Massilia litorea: one gene and its partner. The protein of the gene in region 1 interacts with the protein of each later gene in a pairwise test. Links are inferred from orthologs where the notes say so. Each region holds a gene or a part of one and is shown on either strand. Other genes may lie near its edges.

Evidence for each region. The genes of interacting proteins can lie anywhere in the genome.
Region 2: the proteins of recR (region 1) and recO interact in binary tests that used the Escherichia coli proteins (3 or more experiments, as listed by UniProt). The link is inferred for Massilia litorea from one-to-one orthologs.

The regions. Positions count from the first base shown.
Region 1 is NZ_CP062941.1:4,783,911-4,787,590, forward strand. The notes cover bases 928-3,680. They hold recR (recombination mediator RecR), read right to left. Parts: upstream 2,723-3,680; coding sequence 2,132-2,722; downstream 928-2,131. Other genes in these bases: LPB04_RS21510 (glycosyltransferase family 4 protein), read right to left, coding at 928-2,024; LPB04_RS21520 (YciI family protein), read right to left, coding at 2,724-3,014; LPB04_RS21525 (YbaB/EbfC family nucleoid-associated protein), read right to left, coding at 3,025-3,354; LPB04_RS21530 (DNA polymerase III subunit gamma/tau), read right to left, coding at 3,392-3,680. Outside these bases: LPB04_RS21500 (hypothetical protein), read left to right, coding at 1-41; LPB04_RS21505 (polysaccharide deacetylase family protein), read right to left, coding at 104-901; more of LPB04_RS21510, read right to left, coding at 888-927. UniProt on the Escherichia coli protein: May play a role in DNA repair. It seems to be involved in an RecBC-independent recombinational process of DNA repair. It may act with RecF and RecO.
Region 2 is NZ_CP062941.1:3,148,720-3,152,455, forward strand. The notes cover bases 928-3,736. They hold recO (DNA repair protein RecO), read left to right. Parts: upstream 928-1,836; coding sequence 1,837-2,637; downstream 2,638-3,736. Other genes in these bases: era (GTPase Era), read left to right, coding at 928-1,811; LPB04_RS14120 (pyridoxine 5'-phosphate synthase), read left to right, coding at 2,651-3,421; acpS (holo-ACP synthase), read left to right, coding at 3,435-3,736. Also shown: rnc (ribonuclease III), read left to right, coding at 10-783; more of era, read left to right, coding at 780-927. UniProt on the Escherichia coli protein: Involved in DNA repair and RecF pathway recombination.

The DNA.
Region 1 (3,680 bases):
GACGCTACTGGGGCGGCGGATTCTGGGGGCGCGGCTGGTAAGCAGCAGGATCATCCTGGGCGCCTGACCCGGCACCCGGAACGCCAAGGTAAGGTATGCCTTCCTACGCCTGATACAGCGGCGCCGGCGACAGCGCCAGCAGGCGCCGCGCGCACTCGGCTTTCGTGACCGCCTCGCGCGTGGCCAGCATGCGCTCGACCAGGCGCTGGGCATGCGCGACCAGGTGCGGATGGCGCACGTCCGGCGGGTGCAGCGACAGGCGCATCAGCGGCCCGCCTGCCAGGCAGCGCGCGGCCGCACTCGCCAGGACCGGCGACACGGCCCTCCCCGTCCGGTTCCTCGCCGTGTACACGAGCGAAGGCGCGAACACCGAGCGGCCCTGGCGCAGCAGGTGAAAGCGCGTAAACGTGGTCGTGTACGAAAACGCGAACTCCGGCAGCACACGCCAGGCGGCCTCCCCGAGCAGCCAGGCCGGCGGCACGAAGCCGGCGACCGGCCAGTCGCGCTGGCGGAACCATTCGAGGCCGAGCGCGATCCGCTCGCGCGCCTCCTCGGCGGCCAGCGCCGCGAACTCGCCTTCGCGCTGGGTGTAGACGCCGCGCAGGAAACGCTGGCGCAAGCCATCCGCCCTGCGCGCGGTGTCGAGGTGGGTATAGCCGTGCAGCGCAAGCTCATCGCCGCGCTCCAGCGCCGCATCGAGCCCACGGCGCATCGCGTGCTCGTCCTCGACACGGTCGTGGTAGCGCGGCACGACCAGCCAGGTCAGGCGCATCTCGGCGACGCTGCGCATGGCCCGCGCCAGGCGCGCGCACTCCTCCCAGGTGCCGGGCGCGACATCGTGGATCGACACGCACAGCATGGGTGCTTCCTCGGCCGGCAGACGGCGTTCAATCGGTGACACAGATGCTCCTCGCTCCGGGTTCGTCCTGCCCGCGTGTGCCGAGCACGGCGTGGTAGCGCCGCATCACCTGCGGCAGGATCTGGTTCCAGTCGTAACACTCCGCCGCCTTGCGCCGCGCGTTGGCCCCCATCGTTCCCAGGTCGCGCGCATAGGCGGCTTCGATGGCGCCGGCCAGGCTGTCGACGCAGTTCGGCTCGGCCAGCAGGCCCGTGTGCTCGTCCACCAGCTCGGCCACGCCGCCGCCGCTGGTGGCCACGACCGGCAGGCCGCAGGCCATCGCTTCCAGCACGATCAGGCCGAAGGTTTCGCGGTCGCCCGGATGGACCAGCACGTCGCAGCTGGCCAGCAGGCGCGCCAGGTGGCGCTGGTTGCGCTTGAAGGGAACATAGGTGATCTGCGGGTAGCGCGGCAGTTCGAGTCCGCCGCCGATCATCAGCAAATGATACGGCCGGCCGAGTTTGCGCACTGCGTCGATCAGCAGCGGCAGTTTCTTCTCCGCCGTGAATCGCCCCGCATACACCAGCAGGCGCGCATTGTCGGGCAGGCGCAGGTGCGCGCGCAGGGTCTCGACCCGGCGCGCCGGATGGAAGACGCTGCTGTCGATGCCGAGCGGCTGGTGGCAGGCGTCCGGCACGCCCATCGCGTGCAGCTGCTCGACCATGACGCGGCTGGGCGCGAGCACGAGGTCGAACTGGCGGTATAAATGGGACAGGTATTTGCAGGTGACGCCCTCCGCAGTGTGGCCGAAGCGCGGCCCCACCAGGCGCGGCAGGTCGGAATGGTAGAAGGCGATCGCCGGCACGCCGAGGCGACGACGCAGTTGCAAGGCGGCCCAGGCGCTGTGGCCGGCATCGCCGGCTTCGATCAGGTCGGGTTTCGCCTGGCGCAGCAGGCGTGCGGGCGCGCGTACCGAGGTCGGCATGCGGAAGCCGTTGATGCCGGGTAGCGCAAAGGCCGGCACGCGCACCAGCGCCGGCGCATCGCCGCCGCTGTCGACGTTCGGGCTGAGGATGGTGTGCCGGACGCGGCTGTTCCGCGCCAGCCAGCGTGCCTTGGCGTTCAGGTAGGTGCTCACGCCGTTGCCTTCGGCAGCGTAGAACATCGTGATGTCGACTAGGTGCATGCTCGCAGGTCCGCTTGGATTCAGCCCACGATAGCAGCGGACTTTCGATCTGGATTGCGCGCACGCAAACGCCACTGGCGCCGCTGCTTAGTGGGATTTGTTCAAGATTATGCGCTGCGGCGGTCGAGCATGGCGCGCGCTATCGTGCCGGCGTCGACATACTCGAGCTCGCCGCCCACGGGAACGCCGCGCGCGAGGCGGCTGACCTTCAACCCGCGCGCCTTCAGCATTTCGCTGATGTAGTGCGCGGTCGCTTCGCCTTCGTTCGTGAAATTGGTCGCCAACACCACTTCGACGACGACGCCGTCCGCCGCGCGGCCGACGAGTTTGTCGAGGTGCAGGTCCTTCGGCCCGATGCCGTCCAGCGGCGACAGGCGCCCCATCAGCACGAAGTACAAGCCCTTGTAGGTCAAGGTCTGCTCGATCATGATCTGGTCGGCCGGGGTTTCGACGATGCACAGCAGCGAGCGGTCGCGCGCATCGTCGGCGCACATCTCGCAGACCTCCGTGTCGGCGAAGGTATTGCACATGGCGCAGTGGTGCACCGAGTCGACCGCCTGGTAGAGCGCGCGCGACAGCATCGCCGCCCCTTCGCGGTCGTGCTGCAGCAGGTGGAAGGCCATGCGCTGGGCGGACTTGGGACCGATGCCCGGCAGGCGGCGCAGCGCCTCGGTCAGGAAGTCGAGGGATTTGGACACGCTAGACCCCGCGCCAGGCGTCGAAGGCCTCGGCCGTCATGGTCGGGGTGAATTCGGTGATCTCGTAGCGCGCCAGGTCGGCCAGCGCGAACGGGTCTTCGCTCAGGATCCGCTCCAGCGCCCCGCGGCTGGGCGCGCGCGCGAGGATGATGCCGCCGTCGCGCGGCACCCTGGCGCCGGACATCAGAAAGATGCCGGCCGCGTACTGCCCCGCCAGCCACTCGCGATGCGCGGCCAGGCGCGCATCGATCTTGGCGAGCGGCGCGGTATAGGTGAGCGAGACAATAAACATCAGGCCGCGATCAGAACGGCATCTTGAAGCCGGGCGGCAGGCCAGGCATGCCGGCGGTCAGGCCGCTCATCTTTTCGGCGGAGGTCGCTTCGGCCTTGCGCACGGCGTCGTTGAAGGCGGCGGCGACCAGGTCTTCCAGCATGTCCTTGTCGTCGGCCAGCAGCGACGGATCGATCTGTACGCGCTTGACGTCGTTCTTGCAGGTCATCGTGACCTTCACCAGGCCGGCGCCCGACTGGCCTTCGACTTCGATGAGGGCCAGCTGCTCTTGCGCCTTCTTCATGTTGTCCTGCATGGCTTGCGCCTGTTTCATCAAGCCTGCGAGCTGGTTTTTCATCATGGTGTGGTTCTCCAGTAAATCGATTGAAAGTGGGTGTTCAGACCGGCGGACGCACCGAGCCGGGCACGACAAAGGCGCCCAGCACGCGTTCCATCTCCTGCACGAAGGGATCGCCGGCGACGATGGCTTCGGCCAGGCGCTGGCGTTCTTCGCGCGCGGCCTTGGCTTCGGCGCTGGCCGTGTACCAGACCGGACCGATCTCGGTCTCGACCGTGATGCGCTTGCCGGCAAAAATCTCCTGCAAGGCCGCCTGCAGCTTTTCGCTGTTGCCGCTGGCGCGCAGGGTGTCGACCGGCACGCGCAGGCGGAACAGGGCCGAACCCGCA
Region 2 (3,736 bases), 1.6 Mb from region 1 along the record:
CAAACACGCTTGGCTTATACGTTCCGGGATGCTGGCCTCTTGCAGCAGGCCCTGACACATCGTAGCCATAGCAGCCTGCATAACGAACGCCTCGAATTCCTGGGCGACTCGATCCTGAACTGCGTCGTGGCCTCGATCCTGTACGAACGCTTCAGCCACCTCGACGAGGGCGACCTGTCGCGCCTGCGCGCCAATCTCGTCAAGCAGCAGTCGCTCTTCGAAATCGCGACCAGGCTCGAACTGTCGCAATTCCTGCGCCTGGGCGAAGGCGAGCTGAAATCGGGCGGCTTCCGCCGTCCCTCGATCCTGGCCGACACGCTCGAGGCCCTGCTCGGCGCCATCTTCCTCGACGCCGGTTTCGATGCCGCGCGCGACGTCATCCGTGCTTTCTACATTCCCTTGCTCGACACGGTCGACCCGCGCACCCTCGGCAAGGATGCCAAGACGCTGCTGCAGGAATTCCTGCAAAGCCGCAAGATTTCCTTGCCTACCTATAACGTGATCGCCACCCATGGCGCCGCCCACAGCCAGGAATTCGAAATCGAATGCCTGGTCCCGAAACTCGGCATCCAGGTCTTCGGCCGCGGCGGCAGCCGCCGCGCCGGCGAACAGGCCGCCGCGCGCCTGGCGCTGGAAACAGCCGAACAGGCGCTGCGCAAGACCCCGGCCGCCGGCCGCAAGGCCAAGCCGCGCGCCGCCCAGCTCAAGCTGGCCGGCATCGCCACCATCCAGGGCGACGAGGCCGCAGACGCGCCACTCGCCGTTCCGACCAAACAGGCATGAAGAAGCTCAGTATGAATACCGAAGACCACACCCCCGACAACACGCCCGGCCAGGACCTTCCCCAGAACGACGCGGGTGAAGAGCAGGGCGCCGACCTGAACGCCTTCTTTGCCGACCGCAAGGACGCCAGCGGCGGCGCCTCGCCGCAAGGTTTCCGCTGCGGCTACATCGCCATCGTCGGCCGCCCGAACGTGGGCAAGTCGACGCTGATGAACCAGTTGATCGGCGCCAAGGTGTCGATCACCTCGCGCAAGGCGCAGACCACGCGCCACCGCATCACCGGCATCCAGACCCATGACGACGCCCAGTTTATCTATGTCGATACGCCCGGCTTCCAGACCCGTCATGCGAATGCACTGAACAAAACGCTCAATAAAACTGTCTCGAACACGCTGACCGCCTCGGACGTCGTCCTGTTCGTGATCGAGGCCGGCAGCTTCGGCCCGGCTGACCAGCAAGTGCTGGACCTGCTGCCGAAGAACGTGCCCGTGATCCTGGTCATCAACAAGTCGGACCACATGAAGGACAAGGCGACCCTGATGCCCTTCGCGCAGAAGGTGGCGTCCCTGCGCGACTTCACGGCCATCGTGCCGGTGTCGGCCAAGTTGCGCTTCCAGATCGATTCGCTCGAACGCGAGATCCGCAGCCACCTGCCGGAAAATCCGCCCGTGTTCGGACCGGACGACATCACCGACCGCAGCGAGAAATTCCTTGCGGCCGAGATCGTGCGCGAGAAAGTGTTCCGCCTGCTGGGCGACGAGCTGCCTTACACGAGCACGGTGATCATCGAGCAATTCCTGCAGGAAGGGAATCTGCGCCGCATCTTCGCCGCCATCCTGGTCGAGCGCGATACCCACAAATCGATGATCATCGGTAACAAGGGTGCGCGCCTGAAGGAAATCTCGACCCAGTCGCGCCTCGACATGGAAAAGCTGTTCGGCGGCCCCGTGTACCTGGAGATCTGGGTCAAGGTCAAGTCCGGCTGGGCCGACAACGAAGCGGGCCTGCGCGCCTACGGCTACGAGTAAGCCCCCGGAGGACTTCCCCCAACGCATGACGAGCCTCGACACTCCTCTCGATCCCGACAAGACGGCGGCCGAGGGCTCCGCGCCCGTGCCTCGGCGCAGCCGCGCGCCCCTCAGCCAGGTCCGTGTCAACGGCCAGCCTGCGTTCGTGCTGCACAGCTATCCCTACAAGGAAACGAGCCTCATCGTCGACCTGTTTACGCGCGACCACGGGCGCATTGCCGTCGTGGCGAAGGGCGCGAAGCGGCCGCTCTCCAAACTGCGCGGGGTGCTGCAGACTTTCCAGCCCTTGTCGGTGTCCTGGAGCGGCAAGTCCGAGCTGCGTACCCTGATCGACGCCGAATGGGTCGGCGGCATGCTGCCCATCGAACGCACGGCCTTGCTGTGCGGCTTCTACCTGAACGAATTGCTGGTGAAATTGCTGGCGCGCGATGATCCGCACCGGGCGCTGTTCGACCACTACATTTCGACGCTGAACGAGCTGGCGCACGGCGAACCGGCACAAATTGCCTTGCGAAAGTTCGAACGGGCCTTACTTAAGGAAACAGGCGTCGCCGCCGACCTGAAACGCTCGACGACGACGCGCGAGACGGTCGACGCCGCGCTCGATTACGTGGTCGATCCCGAGCGTGGCGCCCGCGAAGCGCGCGTGTCCGATGTCTGGCCGGTTGTTTCCGGCAAGACCCTGCTCGACATGGAGCGCGAGGATTACGCCGATCCGGCGACGCAGGCGCAGAGCAAGCAATTGATGCGCTTCCTGCTGGCGCACCACCTGGGCGGGGTGCCCTTGAATACGCGGCAGATTTTGATCGATTTGATGCAGTTATAAAACCTAAACAACCATGAGCTTCCTGCAACCCGTCGGCCCGGTCATCGACCTGGGCGTCAACATCGACCACATCGCCACCGTGCGCAACGCGCGCGGCACCGTTTACCCGGACCCGTTGCGCGCCGCCTTATTGGCCGAGCAGGCCGGCGCCGACCTGATCACGCTGCACCTGCGCGAAGACCGGCGCCACATCAAGGACGCCGACGTGCTGGCGATGCGCCCGCAGCTGGCCACCCGCATGAACCTGGAAGCGGCCGTCACGCAGGAGATGATCGACTTCGCCTGCCAGGTGCGTCCGCAGGACGTCTGCCTGGTGCCGGAGCGGCGCGAGGAAGTCACGACCGAAGGCGGCCTCGACGTCATCCGCTATTTCAAGGAAGTCGAGACGGCGGTAAAGCAGCTGAAAGGCGAGGGCATCCGCGTCTCGCTTTTCATCGATGCCGACGAACAGCAGATCGAAGCCGCGGCCCGCACCGGCGCCACCGTGATCGAGCTGCACACCGGGCGCTATGCCGAGGCGGAAGCTTCCGAGGCGCTGCACGAACTGGAGCGCATCAAGGCCGGCGTGGCAGCCGGCGTGAAGCACAGCCTGGTCGTGAACGCCGGCCACGGCCTGCACTACACCAACGTGCAGCCGGTCGCCGCGATCCGCGACATCGCCGAACTGAACATCGGCCACGCGATCGTGGCCCACGCCTTGTTCGCCGGCTGGGAAAACGCCGTGCGCGAAATGAAGGCGATCATGGTTGCCGCGCGCTTGGGCGTGACGCTGGGGGCACAGTGAGCGAGGGGTTGACATGATTTATGGCATCGGCACCGACATCGTCCAGATCTCGCGTGTCGAGGCCGCGCTCGCGCGCAGTGGCCCACGTTTCGCGGAAAAGATCCTCGGGCCCCAGGAGCTCGAGAAATACCATGCGCGGCGCGCGCGCAGCGAAGTACGCGGCCTGCGTTTCCTGGCCACGCGCTTTTCGGCCAAGGAAGCGTTCTCGAAGGCGATCGGCCTGGGCATGCGCATGCCCATGACCTGGCGCTCGGCGCAAATGCTCAACGCCCCGAGCGGCAAGCCGATGATCGTCTGCAGCGGCGCACTCGAGGA